DNA from 2 places in the Streptomyces sp. NPDC002032 genome. Region 2 is predicted to be linked to the other one. Evidence: predicted binding sites of a transcription regulator. Region 2 holds the regulator's gene; the other holds the start of a gene.
The links. Region 2 encodes HspR, which represses chaperone genes until heat shock. Its sites were predicted from a motif close to TTGAGNNNNNNNNNCTCAA; they were not measured.
Positions count from the first base shown of each region.

Region 1: lon (endopeptidase La) is a predicted target of HspR. The motif match lies at 6,898-6,916, and genes of this name have one in related genera.

Region 1 is NZ_JBIASM010000002.1:446,408-454,901, reverse strand. Features, by position in the region: gene ACFYYT_RS06205 (nitrate- and nitrite sensing domain-containing protein) at 1-2,641, opposite strand, end outside; gene ACFYYT_RS06200 (hypothetical protein) at 3,019-3,792, shown strand; gene ACFYYT_RS06195 (MarR family transcriptional regulator) at 3,891-4,331, opposite strand; gene lon (endopeptidase La) at 4,479-6,875, opposite strand; gene ACFYYT_RS06185 (SDR family NAD(P)-dependent oxidoreductase) at 7,121-7,978, shown strand; gene ACFYYT_RS06180 (sulfurtransferase) at 8,111-8,494, opposite strand, start outside.
Region 2 is NZ_JBIASM010000006.1:218,536-227,029, forward strand. Features, by position in the region: partial or broken gene ACFYYT_RS17000 (heterodisulfide reductase-related iron-sulfur binding cluster) at 1-1,941, opposite strand, end outside; gene ACFYYT_RS17005 (sugar transferase) at 2,052-2,585, opposite strand; gene dnaK (molecular chaperone DnaK) at 2,814-4,664, shown strand; gene grpE (nucleotide exchange factor GrpE) at 4,664-5,335, shown strand; gene dnaJ (molecular chaperone DnaJ) at 5,375-6,562, shown strand; gene ACFYYT_RS17025 (heat shock protein transcriptional repressor HspR) at 6,564-7,028, shown strand; gene ACFYYT_RS17030 (helix-turn-helix transcriptional regulator) at 7,129-8,160, opposite strand; gene ACFYYT_RS17035 (hypothetical protein) at 8,245-8,494, shown strand, end outside.

The DNA of each region.
Region 1 (8,494 bases), on a different contig from region 2:
CCTCCGCCTGGGGCACGACCCGGGCCAGCAGCTCCTCGGCCGGGGTCTCGGCGAAGGGGTCGGCGGACACGGTGAAGACCTGGTCGGCGGGGGGCGGCGGGGCGTCCTCGAAGGCCTCGCCCAGCGGCACCACCCGCGCGGCGGCGGCGGACTCGGCGGCGGCGGACTCGGGGGCGGCGGGGCCGGCCAGGTCGGGGCCGCCCTCGGGGGCCGCGTACGCGCCGGCGGCGGGATCGGCGTACCCGTACGCCCCGGCTTCGTCCCGGGCGTCGCCGTGGGTCTCCGCCGCGGAGCCCGCCGTCACAGCACCCTCACCCACAGGGGCCACGTCCACACCGGCCTCGTCCGCACCGGCCACGTCCGCACCGGTCTCACCCGCGAGGCTCTCGTCCACCTCGGCCTCGTCCGCCGGGCCCTGCGGCTCCGGGTCGAAGGCCTCGGCCAGGGTGACCACGCGGGCCGGGGCGTCCGGTTCCACGGGGTCCTGGCCGGCGGCGGCGTCCGTGTCCGCGTCCTGCTCGGGGCGCGGCCTGGGCGGGAGGGTGTTCTCGTTGGCCTCGGCGACCACCCCGGGCAGCAGGAGCGCGGGCGCGCCCGGCGAGGCCAGGGTGTGCACCGGGGAGAGCGGCGGGGCACTGGGCAGCAGGGACGCCGGTACGACGACCAGTGCCTCGGTGCCGCCGTGCCGCGGGGCGCGCAGTTCGGCCGTCACGCCGTGGCGCCCGGCGAGGCGCCCGGCGACGTACAGGCCGAGGCCCAGGCCGTGTTCGGCCTCGGGCTCCTCGTCGTAGGCCTCGGGGGTGGACAGGCGCAGGTTGAGCGCGGCGAGCCGGTCGCCGGTGACGCCGATGCCCTCGTCGAGGACGGACAGCACCACGTCGCCGGAGTCGTGGAGCCGGCCGGTGACCTTCACCTTGACCTCGGGCGGGGAGAACGTGGTGGCGTTCTCCAGGAGTTCGGCGAGGACGTGCGAGATGTCGTCGGCGGCGTGGCCGGCGATCTGGATGCCGCCGGGGAGGGTGGCGAGGTCGACGCGCTCGTAGCGCTCGATCTCGCTGACGGCGGCGCGCACGACGTCGACCAGCGGCACCGGCTGGCTCTGCCCGTGGCCGTGTTCCTGTCCGGCGAGGACCAGCTGGTTCTCGTTGTGGCGGCGCATCACGGTCGCCAGGTGGTCCAGCTTGAAGAGGGTGGCGAGCCGGTCGGGATCGCCCTCCTTGGACTCCAGCTCCTCGATGACGGTGAGCTGGCGCTCGACCAGGCCGAGGGTGCGCCGCGAGAGCGAGACCGAGGTGGCCGACATGACGCGCCGGTGTTCTTCCAGCCCGGCGCGCAGTTCCTTCAGTTCCGTCTCCAGGGCCTGGCGGCCGGTGGAGAGGGCTTCGGCGCGGCCGATGAGGCGGCGGCGGTCGGCGTCGAGTCCGGCGATCTTGGTGTGCAGGGAGACCGTCTGGTCCCGTACGGCGTTGAGGTGGCGGACGACCTCGGCGAACTCGTCGTTGCGGCCGGTGAAGCGGACCGGTTCGACCGAGCCCTCGGCCGTGGTCAGCCGCTCGGCGCCGCGGCGCAGGACCGACAACGGCCGGGTCAGCGAGCGGGCGATGGCGGTGGAGAAGCCGATGACGAAGAGGAAGAGCAGGCCGAGCCCGGCGACGACCAGTTCGAGGCGGGTCACGTCGTCGTCGCGCAGGGTGGCGAGGGCGGTGGCCCGCTGCCCGGCGAGGGTGGACTCCACCGAGCGCATGCGGTCGAGCCGGGCGGTGAGGGCGGCGCCCACGGCTCCGGCGTCGGCCTTGCGGTCGGCCGGGGTGAGGGTGGGCCGGTCGGTGAGCCGCTTGAGGTGGTCCTCGGCGGTCTTGACCTCGGGGCCGGTGACGGTGACGGCGAGGGTCTGCCGTACGTCGGGGCGGGCCGCGCGGTTGAAGTCGTCCAGCGCGGCCTGTTCCCGGACCCGGGAACGCTGTGCGGCGGTGGTGAGTTCGTCGGCGACGGCGGAGTTCGGGAGCTGCTCGCCGCGGGGGACGGCCAGCGCGGCGAGCAGCAGTCCGCGGGTGGCGGAGGCCTGGTCGACGGCCTGGCCCAGGGGGGCCATGGGCCGGGTGACGGCGAGGGCGGCCTCCGCGCGGGGCGGGGTGAGTTCGGCGAGCCGGTCGCCGGGCGCGAGGAGTTCGGCGATGAGGCCGGAGTAGGCCTGGTGGGCGGCGAGGGCGGTGCCCTTGCCGTCGACGGCCTCGGCGCGGACGCCCTTGATCCGGCCGAGGGCGCGGGTGACGTCCCCGTCGGCCTCGGGCTGGAGCTCGGCCATCTGGCGGTCGGTGCGCGCGGTGCGCTCGTCGACGGCCGCCTTGGCGCTGGCGGGCCGGCCCTTCGCCGCGTACTCGGCGACGGCGTCGCGCTCGTCACCGAGGAGGTGGGCGAGGGTGAGGGCGTGCTGCGTCTGTTCCGCGAGGGTGACCAGGCGCTGGGAGTCGTTCAGTTCCCTGCTGGCGGAGACCACGGCGGGGGCGCCGGCCGCGAGGACGGTGAGTCCGGCGACGGCCACTCCGACCACCAGCCTGCTGCGGACGCGGACGCGCCGTCCTGCGTTGGCGGGTCCGTCGGCGCTGGCGGTGCCGTTCTTCCGAGACCGCTTCTTCTGCACCGGTGCTCGCAATCCTGTACGTGTGCTCGTGCTCGTCTACTCGTGTGGCCGAGGTAACGGCCGGTCAACAAGTAAACGCCCCCTGCCCCCTCGTACCGCCTCAGACCTTCGCAGTGTGTTGGGAGGAGAGCCGCACATCGCCCACCCGGCCACTCGAAGGAGTGAACATCACAGAGGAGTGGCCGACCAACTCGGGCACCCCGTGTCAGGGGGCGTCCGTGGACGGGCGGTTGAAAGATCCAGCCGGGCTTTGGCAGTATGCCCGCCCACATCGGCGCGGGGCGGTGGGCCGCGGCGTCCGGGCGGCCGTCCGACACCGCCGGATATTGGTACAGACCTTCTGTCGTACGGGAGTTCCGCGCGGGCAGAATGTCCCCATGCGCATCGACCTGGCCTCGGCCCCCGGCGATCCGGAACGCCCCAACGAGGACTGGGTGTCGGCCTCGGCACCTGCGGCGGGCGGTGGCGTCCTGGTGGTCCTGGACGGGGTCACCCCGCCGCGCGGCGACGACGGCTGCGTGCACGGAGTGCCGTGGTTCTCGGCGCGGCTGGGCGGCCGATTGACCGAACTGTCCGGATCGCGGCGGGACATGCCGCTGGACCGGATCCTGGCGCGGGCCATCGGCGACACGGCCGACGCCCATCGCGGGACCTGTGACCTTTCTCACGTCCGGACCCCGCAGGCGACGGTCGTCGTGGTGCGCTGGGACGCGTCCCGCGTGGAGCACCTGGTGCTCTCGGACTCCGTGCTCCTGCTCCGCGCGCCCGGGGGCGACGTCACCGCCGTGCTGGACGACCGGCTGGACCGGATCCCGCGCGAGGTGCTCGGCTCGGTGGCCGCGACCGACGCGCTGCGCAACGCGGACGGGGGCTTCTTCACGGCGGCCGCCGATCCGGCCGTGGCGGCCCGGGCGGTCTCCGGGAGCACCCCGCGCGAGCGGGTCCGGGCGGTCGCGGCGCTGACGGACGGGGCGAGCCGCTGGACGGACACCTTCGGGGAGGGCGACTGGACGGCCTGCCTGGACGTGCTGCGCGAGGAGGGCGCCGCGGGGCTGATCGGGCGGGTGCGGGCCATCGAGTCCGATCCGCTGCGGCCGCCGGCCCGCCACAAGCGCCACGACGACGCCTCGGCGGTCTACGCGGAACTCTGAACCCGGGGGCTCCCCCGGCCGGGCCCCGACCGGGCGCGCGGCGGCGGCCCAACCCGGCGCACGGCGGCGGCCGGCCCGGCGCGCGGCGGCGCCCCGGCTCACTCCTCGCCGGAGTTCAGCTGGTTGAGCAGCCGGGCCAGTTCCGCCACTTCGCCCCGGTCCCAGTCGGCGAGCTTGCGCATGTACTGCTCGCGCCGGGCCCCCCGTACGCGCAGGAAACGGGCCCGGCCCTCCTCGGTGAGGCCGACGAGGAAGGCGCGGCCGTCGGCGGGGTCAGGCTCGCGGGCCACCAGGCCCAGCAGCTCCAGGGCGCGCAGCTGGCGGCTCATGGTGGCCTTGCCGACCCCGAAGTAGCCGGCCAGCTCGGTGGCCCGCTGGCGCCCGGCCGCCTCCAGCCGGACCAGCAGCCCGTACGCGGCGGGCTCCAGCTCGGGGTGCAGGGCCCGGGCCATCTCGCCGGAGGAGGCGCGGGCCCGCCGGAGGAAGACGGACAGTTCCCGCTCCAGGGCAAGGAACTCCTGGTCTTCGCTCCCGTGCACGTCCGGCTCCGCTCTCTGGTGGCTCAGGGGTGTCTCCGGGGGCCCGTACGGGCTCCCGGTGCGGGTTCAGTATTTCGCAGCGGGCGCGCCGACGGCCCGGGGCCCCGCCGAAGCGGGTCCCGGGCCGTGTGCCGTCCCGTTCGCAGGTCAGGCGGCCTTGGTGAAGGAGACCTCGGCGGCGGAGAGGGCCAGCTCCAGCACCTGGCGCACGTCCGTCACCGGGTGCACCTCCAGCGTCTCCAGCACCTCGGCCGGGACGTCGTCCAGATCGGCCTCGTTGCGCTTCGGGATGATCACGGTGGTCAGGCCCGCCCGGTGCGCGGCGAGCAGCTTCTGCTTGACCCCGCCGATGGGCAGCACCCGGCCGGTGAGGGAGACCTCGCCGGTCATGGCCACGTCGGTGCGGACCTGGCGGCCGGAGAGCAGCGAGGCGAGGGCCGTGGTCATCGTGATGCCCGCGCTGGGGCCGTCCTTGGGGACCGCTCCGGCGGGGAAGTGGATGTGCACGCCCCGGTCCTTGAGGTCGGCTACGGGCAGTTCCAGTTCGGCCCCGTGCGAGCGCAGGAAGCTCAGCGCGATCTGCGCCGACTCCTTCATGACGTCGCCCAGCTGGCCGGTGAGGGTGAGCCCGGCGGCCCCGGTCTCGGGGTCGGCGAGCGAGGCTTCGACGAAGAGGACGTCACCGCCCGCGCCGGTCACGGCGAGACCCGTGGCCACGCCGGGGACGGCGGTGCGCCGTTCGGCCGGGTCCTGGGCGGACTCGGGGACGTGGTGCGGGCGTCCGATCAGGGCGCGCAGGCCGTCGGCGCCGATGCGCAGCGGCAGCTCGGTCTCGCCCAGTTCGTGCTGCGAGGCCACCTTGCGCAGCAGCCGTGCGAGGGAGCGCTCCAGGGTGCGCACGCCCGCCTCGCGGGTGTACTCACCGGCGAGCCGGCGCAGGGCGTCCTCCTCCAGGACCACCTCGTCGGCGCCGAGTCCGGCGCGTTCCAGCTGCCGGGGCAGCAGGTGGTCGCGGGCGATGACGACCTTCTCGTCCTCGGTGTAGCCGTCGAGTCGGACGAGTTCCATGCGGTCGGCGAGGGCTTCGGGGATGGCTTCCAGGACGTTGGCGGTGGCCAGGAAGACGACGTCGCTGAGGTCCAGCTCCACCTCCAGGTAGTGGTCCCGGAAGGTGTGGTTCTGGGCCGGGTCCAGGACCTCCAGGAGGGCGGCCGCCGGGTCTCCGCGGAAGTCCGACCCGACCTTGTCGATCTCGTCGAGCAGGACGACGGGGTTCATGGAGCCGGCTTCCTTGATGGCCCGGACGATCCGGCCGGGCAGGGCGCCGACGTAGGTGCGGCGGTGGCCGCGGATCTCGGCCTCGTCGCGGACGCCGCCGAGGGCGACGCGGACGAACTTGCGGCCCATGGCGTGGGCCACGCTCTCGCCGAGGGAGGTCTTGCCGACGCCGGGGGGCCCGACGAGGGCCAGGACGGCTCCGCCGCGGCGGCCGCCGATGACGCCCATGCCCCGCTCGGAGCGGCGCTTGCGGACGGCGAGGTACTCGGTGATGCGGTCCTTGACGTCGCCGAGCCCGGCGTGTTCGGCGTCGAGGACGGCGCGGGCGCCGCGGATGTCGTACTCGTCCTCGGTGCGCTCGTTCCAGGGCAGCTCCAGCACGGTGTCGAGCCAGGTCCTGATCCAGGAGCCCTCGGGCGACTGGTCGCTGGAGCGTTCCAGCTTCTCGACCTCCTTGAGGGCGGCCTCGCGCACCTTCTCGGGCAGGTCGGCGGCCTCGACGCGGGCGCGGTAGTCGTCGGACTCCTCGCCGTCCTTCTCGCCGTTGATCTCGCGCAGCTCCTTGCGGACCGCTTCGAGCTGGCGGCGCAGCAGGAACTCGCGCTGCTGCTTGTCGACGCCGTCCTGGACGTCCTTGGCGATGGACTCGGCGACGTCCTGTTCGGCGAGGTGGTCGCTGAGCGCCTTGACGGCGAGCCTGAGGCGGGCGATCGGGTCGGCGGTCTCCAGCAGTTCGACCTTCTGGGCGACGCTCAGGAAGGGCGAGTACCCGGAGTTGTCGGCGAGGGCCGAGACCCCTTCGATCTGCTGGACCCGGTCCACGACCTGCCAGGCCCCGCGCTTCTTGAGCCAGCTGGTGGCGAGGGCCTTGTACTCCTTGACGAGCTCGGTGACGGCCCCGGGCAGCGGATCGGGCACCTGCTCGTCGACGGTCTCGCCCTCGACCCACAGCGCGGCGCCGGGGCCGGTGGTCCCGGCCCCGATGCGGACGCGGCCGCGGCCCCGGATGAGCGCGCCGGGATCCCCGTCGGAGAGCCGCCCGACCTGCTCGACGGTCCCCAGCACACCGGTGGCGGCGTACTTGCCGTCGACCCGCGGCACGAGCAGGACCCGGGGCTTGCCGTTCCCGGCCGCCGCCTGCGCCGCCTCCACCGCTCCGCGCACTTCGGCGTCGGACAGGTCCAGCGGTACGACCATCCCAGGCAGCACGACCTCGTCGTCGAGCGGCAGCACGGGCAGGGTGAGCGTTACGGACGTCGAAGCCATGATCTTCCCTCCGGCAGTGAAGTTGAGCTATGCCGACTCAATGCATGTGCGCCTCCCAATGTTCCCCACGGTCCGTTCGCCGGGGGCGAACACCCCTACCGGGGAGGGGCGGGGCGGCGGGCGGCGCCCGCCGGGGCGGGGAAGAGTAACGAGACGTTGCGTCTTGACCAGCCCGCCGGACCGGGGCAGACTGGACCCAGCCCACGAGACGGAACGTCTCGTCTCACCGATGACGGGAGCACCGCATGCGCACTTCAGCCGCCGACACCGGCCGCGTCTGGTTCATCACCGGCGCCAGCCGCGGCCTCGGGCGTGCCTTCGCCGACGCGGCACTGGCCGCCGGCGACCGCGTCGCCGTCGCCGCACGCACCGCCGGGCCGCTGGCGGAGCTCGCCGCCGCCCACCCCGGCCGGGTGCTGGCCCTCCCCCTGGACGTCACCGACCGGGACGCGGTCTTCGCGGCCGTCGCCGCGGCCGTCGGCCACTTCGGCCGGCTCGACGTCGTCGTCAACAACGCCGGGACGCTCACGATGGGCATGGTCGAGGAGTTCACCGAGGCCGAGGCCCGCGCCCAGCTGGACGTCAACTTCTTCGGGGCGCTGTGGGTGACCCAGGCCGTGCTGCCCGTCCTGCGCGGGCAGGGCGCGGGGCACCTCGTGCAGATCTCCAGCATCGGCGCGCTCGCCGGCTTCGCGAGCACCGGCCTCTACAGCGCGAGCAAGTGCGCCCTGGAGGGGATGAGCGAGGCCGCGGCCATGGAGGTCGCCGGCTTCGGGGTGAAGGTGAGCATCGTCCAGCCCGGGGGCTACTGGACCGACCTCTACGCGGCCATGGGCTCCACCACCCCCCGGGAGGCGTACGGTCCGCTGCGGGCCGAGCTGGAGGCGCAGTTCTCCGAGGGGTCCGTCGACAGCGACCCGGCGCTCGCCGCGCGGGCGCTGCTCGCGCTGGTCGACAGCGAGGAGCCGCCGCTGCGCCTGCTGCTCGGGAGCATGGTCTACGACCTGGCCTTCGACATCGCGCGGCGGCGGATGGAGACCTGGGCGGGCTGGGAGTCCGTCAGCCGCGCCGCGGAGGCGGCGGTGTCCGCCCCGCCGGCCTGAGGGCCGCGTCGGCCGCAGACGTGGCGGCCGCCCTCGTGGTGCGGCCGCTGCCGTACCCGACCCCAGGGGTTCCCCCTCCCGCCCGCCGAGCCCCGGGACACGGTGAACCGGCCGGCGGGAGGGGGCGGCGCGTCAGGGGCCCGTGGCCACCGGGCGGTCCGGTGAGGGCAGGCCCCATTCGCTCCAGGAGCCGTCGTACACCGCCGTGTCCCGGTATCCCGCGAGAGCGGCCCCCAGCGCGAGCACGCACGCCGTGACCCCGGACCCGCAGCTGAAGCGGAGCCGCTCGCGGCCGCCGGTCACCGCCTCGAAGGCCGTACGGAGCTCGCCCGGAGGCCGCATCCGCCCGTCCGGGCCCCGGAGCTCCCCGAACGGCAGGTTCACCGCGCCCGGCATGTGGCCACCGCGCAGCCCCGGCCGGGGCTCGGGGGCGGCGCCCTCGAAGCGCTCCCGGGTGCGGGCGTCGAGCACGGCGGCGGCCGGGTCGGCCAGGGCCGCCGCCACCGCGGCGGCGTC
Region 2 (8,494 bases):
CTGCTGGCGCAGCCCCGGTACGGCCGACATGATCTCGCGCGGCGGCGTGTAGACCTTGTTGTGGCGGCCCAGGTAGCAGGGGTCGTGGTAGGTGATCAGCCCGTCGACCGGCGTCACCGGCGTCAGCCGGCCCTCGTCGATCAGGTGCTGGAGCAGCTGCGTGTGGTGGATGACCTCGTACTCGCCGCCCAGCTGCGGGTACTCGTTCGCGATCGTGTTGAAGCAGTGCGGGCAGGTCGAGACGATCCGCTTCGCCGTCTTCGGCTTCTTCGTCGACTCGTCCTCGTCGTCCTCGCCGAAGGCCATGTTCAGCATGGCCACGTTCTCCTGGGCCAGCTGCTGGAACAGCGGCTCGTTGCCCAGGCGGCGCGGCGAGTCACCCGTGCACTTCTCGTCGCCGCCCATGATCGCGAACTTGACGCCCGCGATGTTCAGCAGCTCCGCGAAGGCCTTCGTGGTCTTCTTCGCCCGGTCTTCCAGGGCGCCCGCGCAGCCGACCCAGTAGAGGTAGTCGAACTCCGAGAGGTCCTCCGCGTCCTTCCCGATGATCGGGACCTCGAAGTCGACCTCCTTCGTCCACTCGACGCGCTGCTTCTTGGCCAGGCCCCAGGGGTTGCCCTTCTTCTCCAGGTTCTTGAGCATCGTGCCCGCCTCCGACGGGAACGCGCTCTCGATCATCACCTGGTAGCGCCGCATGTCGACGATGTGGTCGATGTGCTCGATGTCGACGGGGCACTGCTCCACGCACGCACCGCAGGTCGTGCAGGACCACAGCACGTCCGGGTCGATGACGCCGTTCTCCTCGGCGGTGCCGATCAGCGGGCGCTCCGCCTCGGCCAGGGCCGCCGCCGGGACGTCCTTCAGCTGCTCGGGGGTCGCCTTCTCGTTGCCCTCCATGTCCTTGCCGCCGCCCGCGAGCAGGTACGGGGCCTTGGCGTGCGCGTGGTCGCGCAGCGACATGATCAGGAGCTTCGGGGACAGCGGCTTGCCGGTGTTCCAGGCCGGGCACTGCGACTGGCAGCGACCGCACTCGGTGCACGTGGAGAAGTCGAGGATGCCCTTCCAGGAGAACTGCTCGACCTGGGAGACGCCGAAGACGTCGTCCTCGCCCGGGTCCTCGAAGTCGATCTCCTTGCCGCCGCTGGTCATCGGCTGGAGCGCGCCCAGAGCGACGGCGCCGTCCGCGTTCCGCTTGAACCAGATGTTCGGGAAGCCGAGGAAGCGGTGCCAGGCCACACCCATGTTGGTGTTGAGCGAGACCGTGATCATCCAGATCAGCGAGACGCTGATCTTGACCATCGCGGTGAAGTAGATGGCGTTCTGCAGGCTGCCGAGCGAGAGCCCCTTGAAGGCCAGGACCAGCGGGTACGAGGCGAAGTACGCGGGCTCGTACGAGTCCACGTGGTGGATCGCGCCCTCCAGGCCGCGCAGGGCGAGGATGGCGAGGCCGATGGTGAGGATGACGTACTCGACGAAGTACGCCTGCCAGGCCTTCGAGCCCGCGAAGCGCGACTTGCGACCGGCCCGCGAGGGGAGGTTGAGCAGCCGGATGGCCATCAGGATGACGATGCCCACGACCGTCATGACGCCGATGAACTCGGTGTACATCTCGAAGGGCAGGAAATCGCCGACGATCGGCAGCAGCCAGTCCGCCTGGAAGAGCTGGCCGTACGCCTGCACCAGGGTCGGAGGCAGCGTCAGGAAGCCGATGGCGACGAACCAGTGGGCGAAGCCGACGATGCCCCAGCGGTTCATCCGGCTGTGGCCGAGGAACTCCCTGACCAGGGTGAGCGTTCGTTCCTTCGGCCGGTCCGTACGGCTGCCCGCCGGTACGGGTTGGCCGATTCTCACGAAGCGGTAGATCTGGGCCACGGCTCGGGCGAGCAGCGCGACGCCGACCACGGTCAGGACCAGCGACACGATGATCGCGGCGAGTTGCATGGGAGGGCTCCTCGGGCGGGACTTACTAAGCGGTAACTTATTGAGTCAAGGCTTGAGGTTACCCAGTTCCCGCGCCGCGATGTAGGTGGGCGAGCGGTGATCTGTGTCGCTCAGGCATGCCTCTGTCGGTAGGCCGCCCGAGGGGTCTGCGCGAGGATCGCGAGATCCATCCCCAGCCAATGGCTCTCCACATAGTGCCGGTCCAGCAGGGCCATCTCCTCCCAGGGGAGGTCGGATCGCGCGCTGACCTGCCACAATCCGGTCATTCCGGGGCGTACGTGCAGGCGTTCGGGCCGGTCCGTCCGGGCGAGCGCGGGCTGGGGGCGGGGTCCGACCAGGGACATCTCCCCGCGCACCACGTTGAGCAGCTGCGGGAGCGCGTCCAGGGCGCACCGCTCCACGGCCTCGCCGGCCCGCCCGGCGCCCTCGGTCCGCAGCCGCCAGGTGTGGAACGGGCGCCCGCCGAGGCCGAGCGCCGGCTCGCGTACGAGGACTCCCCGGCGCCGGGCCGCGTAGAGCAGTGCGGCGGCGAGCAGGAGCGGCAGGGCGCACACCGTCAGCAGGGCCAGGGCGCCGATCAGGTCGAAGACCCGCTTGGCCGGCCACGGCGCCGGCCGGGCGGGGAGCGTGAGCAGCAGGGGCATGGCAGCACGGTGCCGGACGCCGGGTGCGGGGCATCCGCGCCGCGCGGCGGGCGTCCCCCGCTCGGCGGTGGGGGGCCCGGCCCCATGGTCGCCGGCCCGAACCCCGCAGCGAGGGTGAGCGTAAGGGGCACCTAAAGGTTGAGTGTCCCCGACTCACCTCTGTTGACGTGGGGAGCGTCGTGGGGCACTCTTGAGTCCGTTGCACTCAAGTCAGCTGGAGGAATTGAAATGGCACGTGCGGTCGGCATCGACCTGGGCACCACTAACTCCGTCGTCAGCGTTCTCGAAGGCGGAGAGCCCACCGTCATCACCAACGCCGAGGGCGCCAGGACCACGCCGTCCGTCGTCGCCTTCGCCAAGAACGGCGAGGTCCTCGTCGGCGAGGTGGCCAAGCGCCAGGCGGTCACGAACGTGGACCGGACCATCCGCTCCGTCAAGCGCCACATGGGCACTGACTGGAAGATCAACCTGGATGGCAAGGACTTCAACCCGCAGCAGATGAGCGCCTTCATCCTGCAGAAGCTCAAGCGCGACGCCGAGGCGTACCTGGGCGAGAAGGTCACGGACGCGGTCATCACCGTCCCGGCCTACTTCAACGACTCCGAGCGTCAGGCGACGAAGGAGGCCGGCGAGATCGCGGGCCTGAACGTCCTTCGTATCGTCAACGAGCCGACCGCGGCCGCCTTGGCCTACGGCCTCGACAAGGACGACCAGACCATTCTCGTCTTCGACCTCGGTGGCGGCACCTTCGACGTGTCGCTCCTGGAGATCGGCGACGGCGTCGTCGAGGTGAAGGCCACCAACGGTGACAACCACCTCGGTGGCGACGACTGGGACCAGCGCGTCGTCGACTACCTGGTGAAGCAGTTCCAGAACGGCCACGGCGTCGACCTGTCCAAGGACAAGATGGCGCTCCAGCGTCTGCGCGAGGCCGCCGAGAAGGCGAAGATCGAGCTGTCCTCCTCCACGGAGACCTCGATCAACCTGCCGTACATCACGGCCTCCGCCGAGGGCCCGCTGCACCTGGACGAGAAGCTCACGCGCTCGCAGTTCCAGCAGCTCACCGCGGACCTGCTCGACCGCTGCAAGACCCCGTTCCACAACGTCATCAAGGACGCGGGCATCAACCTGTCCGAGATCGACCACGTGGTCCTGGTCGGCGGCTCCACCCGCATGCCGGCCGTCGCCGAGCTCGTCAAGGAGCTCACCGGCGGTCAGGACGCCAACAAGGGCGTCAACCCGGACGAGGTCGTCGCCATCGGCGCCACCCTCCAGGCCGGTGTGCTCAAGGGTGAGGTCAAGGACGTCCTGCTCCTCGACGTGACCCCGCTGTCCCTGGGTATCGAAACCAAGGGCGGCATCATGACCAAGCTCATCGAGCGCAACACCACGATCCCGACCAAGCGGTCCGAGATCTTCACGACGGCCGAGGACAACCAGCCGTCGGTGCAGATCCAGGTCTACCAGGGTGAGCGCGAGATCGCGGCGTACAACAAGAAGCTCGGCATGTTCGAGCTGACCGGTCTGCCGCCGGCGCCCCGCGGCGTCCCGCAGATCGAGGTCTCCTTCGACATCGACGCCAACGGCATCATGCACGTGACGGCGAAGGACCTCGGCACGGGCAAGGAGCAGAAGATGACCGTCACCGGCGGCTCTTCGCTCGGCAAGGACGAGGTCGACCGCATGCGCCAGGAGGCGGAGCAGTACGCGGACGAGGACCTGCGCCGCAAGGAGGCCGCCGAGTCCCGCAACCAGGGTGAGCAGCTCGTCTACCAGACGGAGAAGTTCCTCTCGGAGAACGCGGAGAAGGTTCCGGCCGACGTCAAGACCGAGGTCGAGACGGCCATCACCGAGCTCAAGGAGAAGCTGAAGGGCGAGGACGCGGCGGAGATCCGCACCTCGACCGAGAAGCTCGCCGCGATCAGCCAGAAGCTGGGCCAGGCCATCTACGCCGACGCCCAGGCCGCTCAGGGTGCCGCGGGCGGCGCCGGTGACGCGGGCCAGGCCAAGGCCGCCGACGACGACGTCGTCGACGCCGAGATCGTGGACGACGAGAAGCCGAAGGGCGGCGCTGCCTGATGCCGGAGGAGACCCCGGGCTTCGACGAGAAGCCCGAAGTCCCCGCCGACGGCACGTCCGACGACGCCGCCGAGCCGAAGGCCGCCGCTTCCTCCGACAAGGAGGAGGCCGCGGCCCCGGCCGGGGACTCCGCAGCAGCAGACGTGGCTCTGCTGGCGCAGCTGGACCAGGCCCGTACCGCGCTCGGCGAGCGCACCGCGGACCTCCAGCGGCTCCAGGCGGAGTACCAGAACTACCGTCGCCGCGTGGAGCGGGACCGGATCGCCGTCAAGGAGATCGCGGTCGCGTCCCTCCTGACGGAGCTCCTGCCCACCCTGGACGACATCGGCCGGGCGCGCGAGCACGGCGAACTGGTCGGCGGCTTCAAGTCGGTGGCCGAGTCGCTGGAGACCGCGGCGGCCAAGATGGGCCTCCAGCAGTTCGGCAAGGAGGGCGAGCCCTTCGACCCGACGATCCACGAGGCCCTGATGCACTCGTACGCGCCGGACGTCACCGAGGACACCTGCGTGGCGATCCTGCAGCCGGGGTACCGGATCGGCGAGCGTACGATCCGTCCCGCGCGGGTCGCGGTCGCCGAGCCCCAGCCGGGTGCGGCGCCCGCCGCCAAGTCCGAGTCCGCGGAGGGTGACAAGCCGTCCGACAAGGACGCGGATGCCCCCGAAGAGGGCTGACGCAGCACACGTAGGAAACCGAGAGGAGGGCCACCGGGGATGAGCACGAAGGACTTCGTCGAGAAGGACTACTACAAGGTCCTCGGTGTCCCGAAGGACGCCACCGACGCCGAGATCAAGAAGGCGTACCGCAAGCTCGCGCGCGAGTTCCACCCGGACGCCAACAAGGGCGACGCCTCGGCCGAGGAGCGCTTCAAGGAGATCTCCGAGGCGAACGACGTCCTCGGCGACCCCAAGAAGCGCAAGGAGTACGACGAGGCCCGAGCCCTGTTCGGCAACGGCGGCTTCCGCCCCGGTCCGGGCGGGGGCGGCGGCTCCTTCAACTTCGACCTGGGCGACCTCTTCGGGGGCGCCCAGGGCGGTGGCGGCGCGGGGGCCGGCGGCTTCGGCGGCGGCCTCGGGGACGTCTTCGGCGGCCTGTTCAACCGCGGCGCCGGCCCGGGTGCGGGAAGCCGCACCCAGCCGCGCCGCGGCCAGGACGTCGAGTCCGAGGTGACGCTCTCCTTCACGGAGGCGGTGGACGGCGCGACCGTCCCGCTGCGGATGTCCTCGCAGGCCCCCTGCAAGGCCTGTTCGGGCACCGGAGACAAGAACGGCACCCCCCGGGTGTGCCCGACCTGCGTCGGCACCGGCCAGGTGTCCCGCGGCAGCGGCGGCGGCTTCTCGCTGACCGACCCCTGCGCGGACTGCAAGGGCCGCGGCCTGATCGCGGAGACCCCCTGCGACGTCTGCAAGGGCAGCGGGCGGGCCCGCAGCTCGCGGACCATGCAGGTCCGGATCCCGGCGGGCGTCTCGAACGGCCAGCGGATCCGGCTGCGCGGCAAGGGCGCTCCGGGCGAGCGCGGCGGCCCGGCGGGGGACCTCTACGTGATCGTCCACGTCGACTCCCACCCGGTGTTCGGCCGCAAGGGCGACAACCTCACGGTGACGGTCCCGGTGACCTTCACCGAGGCCGCCCTGGGCGCCGAGATCAAGGTGCCGACCCTGAACGGTCCGGCGGTCACGCTGAAACTCCCCCCGGGCACCCCCGGCGGCCGTACGATGCGGGCCCGCGGCAAGGGCGCGGTCCGCAAGGACGGCACCCGCGGCGACCTGCTCGTCACGGTGGAGGTGGCGGTGCCGACGGAACTGTCCGACAAGGCCCGCGAGGCCCTGGAGATGTACCGCGACGCGGCGGGGTCCGAGGACCCGCGCGCCCTGCTGTTCGAGTCCGCGAAGGGAGCTTGACATGGACGGCCGCCGACCTCAGACCCGTTTCGGCAGTGGTGCCTACCAGCTGACCGACGAGACCCCGGTCTACGTGATCTCCGTGGCCGCCCAGCTCTCGGGCCTGCATCCGCAGACCCTGCGCCAGTACGACCGGCTCGGCCTGGTCTCCCCGGACCGTACGGCCGGCCGCGGCCGGCGCTACTCCGCCCGGGACATCGAACTGCTCCGCACGGTGCAGGCGCTGTCCCAGGACGAGGGCATCAATCTGGCGGGAATCAAGCGGATCATCGAACTGGAGAACCAGGTGGCCGCGCTCCAGCAGCGCGTCGCCGAGCTCGCCAGCGCGGTGGACGGCGCCGCGGCCACCCTCAAGGCCCGCGAGGCCCAGGTGCACGCCTCGTACCGGCGCGACCTGGTCCCGTACCAGCCGCCGCAGCCGGGCAGCGCGCTGGTCGTCTGGCGCCCCAAGCGCCCGCTGGACTGACGCGCGGCAGCGGCCCCGCAGCACGTACGCAAGAAGCCCCGCCCGGATTCCGGGCGGGGCTTCTTGCGTACGGGGGCTTGCGCGGCCCTGTACGGCCCTCTCAGCCCTCCGGAACGTCCGGGGGTCCCTCGGTGTGCAGGATCCCCGACTGGGCGATCAGGTAGCCCAGCTGGGCCCTGCTGCCGCTGCCCAGGGCGGTGGCCAGCCGGGCGATGTGCGCGCGGCAGGTGCGCACGTTCATCCCCAGCCGGCGCGCGATGGCCTCGTCCACGTGCCCCTCGATCAGCAGCTGGGCGATGGAGCGCTGGACGCCCGAGATCCCGTCGGGCATGTGCGTGTACGTGACCTCGTCGCTGAGCGGCACGGCCCGCCGCCACAGCTGCTCGAACACCTTGATCAGGTAGTCGACCAGCCCGGGGTGGCGGAGTTCCAGCGCCACCCGCCGGTCGTCGCTGACCGGGATGAAGGCCACCGTGCGGTCGAACACGATGAGCCGCTCGATCAGCTCCTCCAGGGTGCGGATCTCCACCTTGCCCGCCGAGATCCGCTCCACGTAGGCGAGCGTGCCCTGGCTGTGCCGGGCGGTGTGCTGGTAGAGCGTGCGGATGCTCACCCCGCGGTCGATCAGCGGGGCGTCGCGCTCCAGCGCCTCGCTGAGGGCGTAGGAGGGGCGGGCGCCGCCCGGCTGGACCGTCAGCATCTCCGTGTGGCACTCGGCCGTCGCCAGGTCGAGCGCGGCGTTGATCTGGTCGAATCCCTCCAGGACGGTGATGGCGTGGGTGTTCGCGGGGTTCTGCGCGCTGATGGTGAGGAACGGCTCGAATGCGTCGGTGAGGTCGATCGCGCTGCGCCGCCGGTCCTGGATCTCGCGTTCCAGGGGCTGGAGCCGCTGCGCCAGTGCGATGGCGGGCGGAACCGCCCGGAGCTGGTTGGCGTCATCCGGGTCGGGGCGCAGGAGGGCGAATTCAAGCAGGCAGGGAACGTTTTCCACCTCGCTGCGCGGTACCCGTCCGGTGCTCAGCGCCGCCGCGTAGAGCCGGGCTCCCTCGTCGCACATCGATGTCACGGGGTGGGGATGCGTCGGGTTTGTGTCGCTTATGGGCAAATCTCCACCCCCCAGGGTCCTGAACATGCAAGAACATGATGCATCGTCCCTGTGGCCGTAACGTGCCTGAATGAGCCATGGTCTGACATGCGGGGGAGAGGATTCCATCAAGTGAGGACGAAGCCGACCATGTACAAGAGAATGCTTCGCTCGGCGCTTGCCGTTGTTTTCTCCGCTGTTGCGGTCTTTGGGGCAGTCGGCGCTGTCAACGGCGACGCGGGGGGTGCTCTGGCCGACAGCGGTTGGAACGTCGCGCCGGCCAACAGTGGCACGGACGCCAGGCCCGCGGGCAAGGCGGACAGCGGCTGGAACACCGTGGCGGACGGTGAGCTCGACAGCGGTTGGAACGTCGTGCCGACCG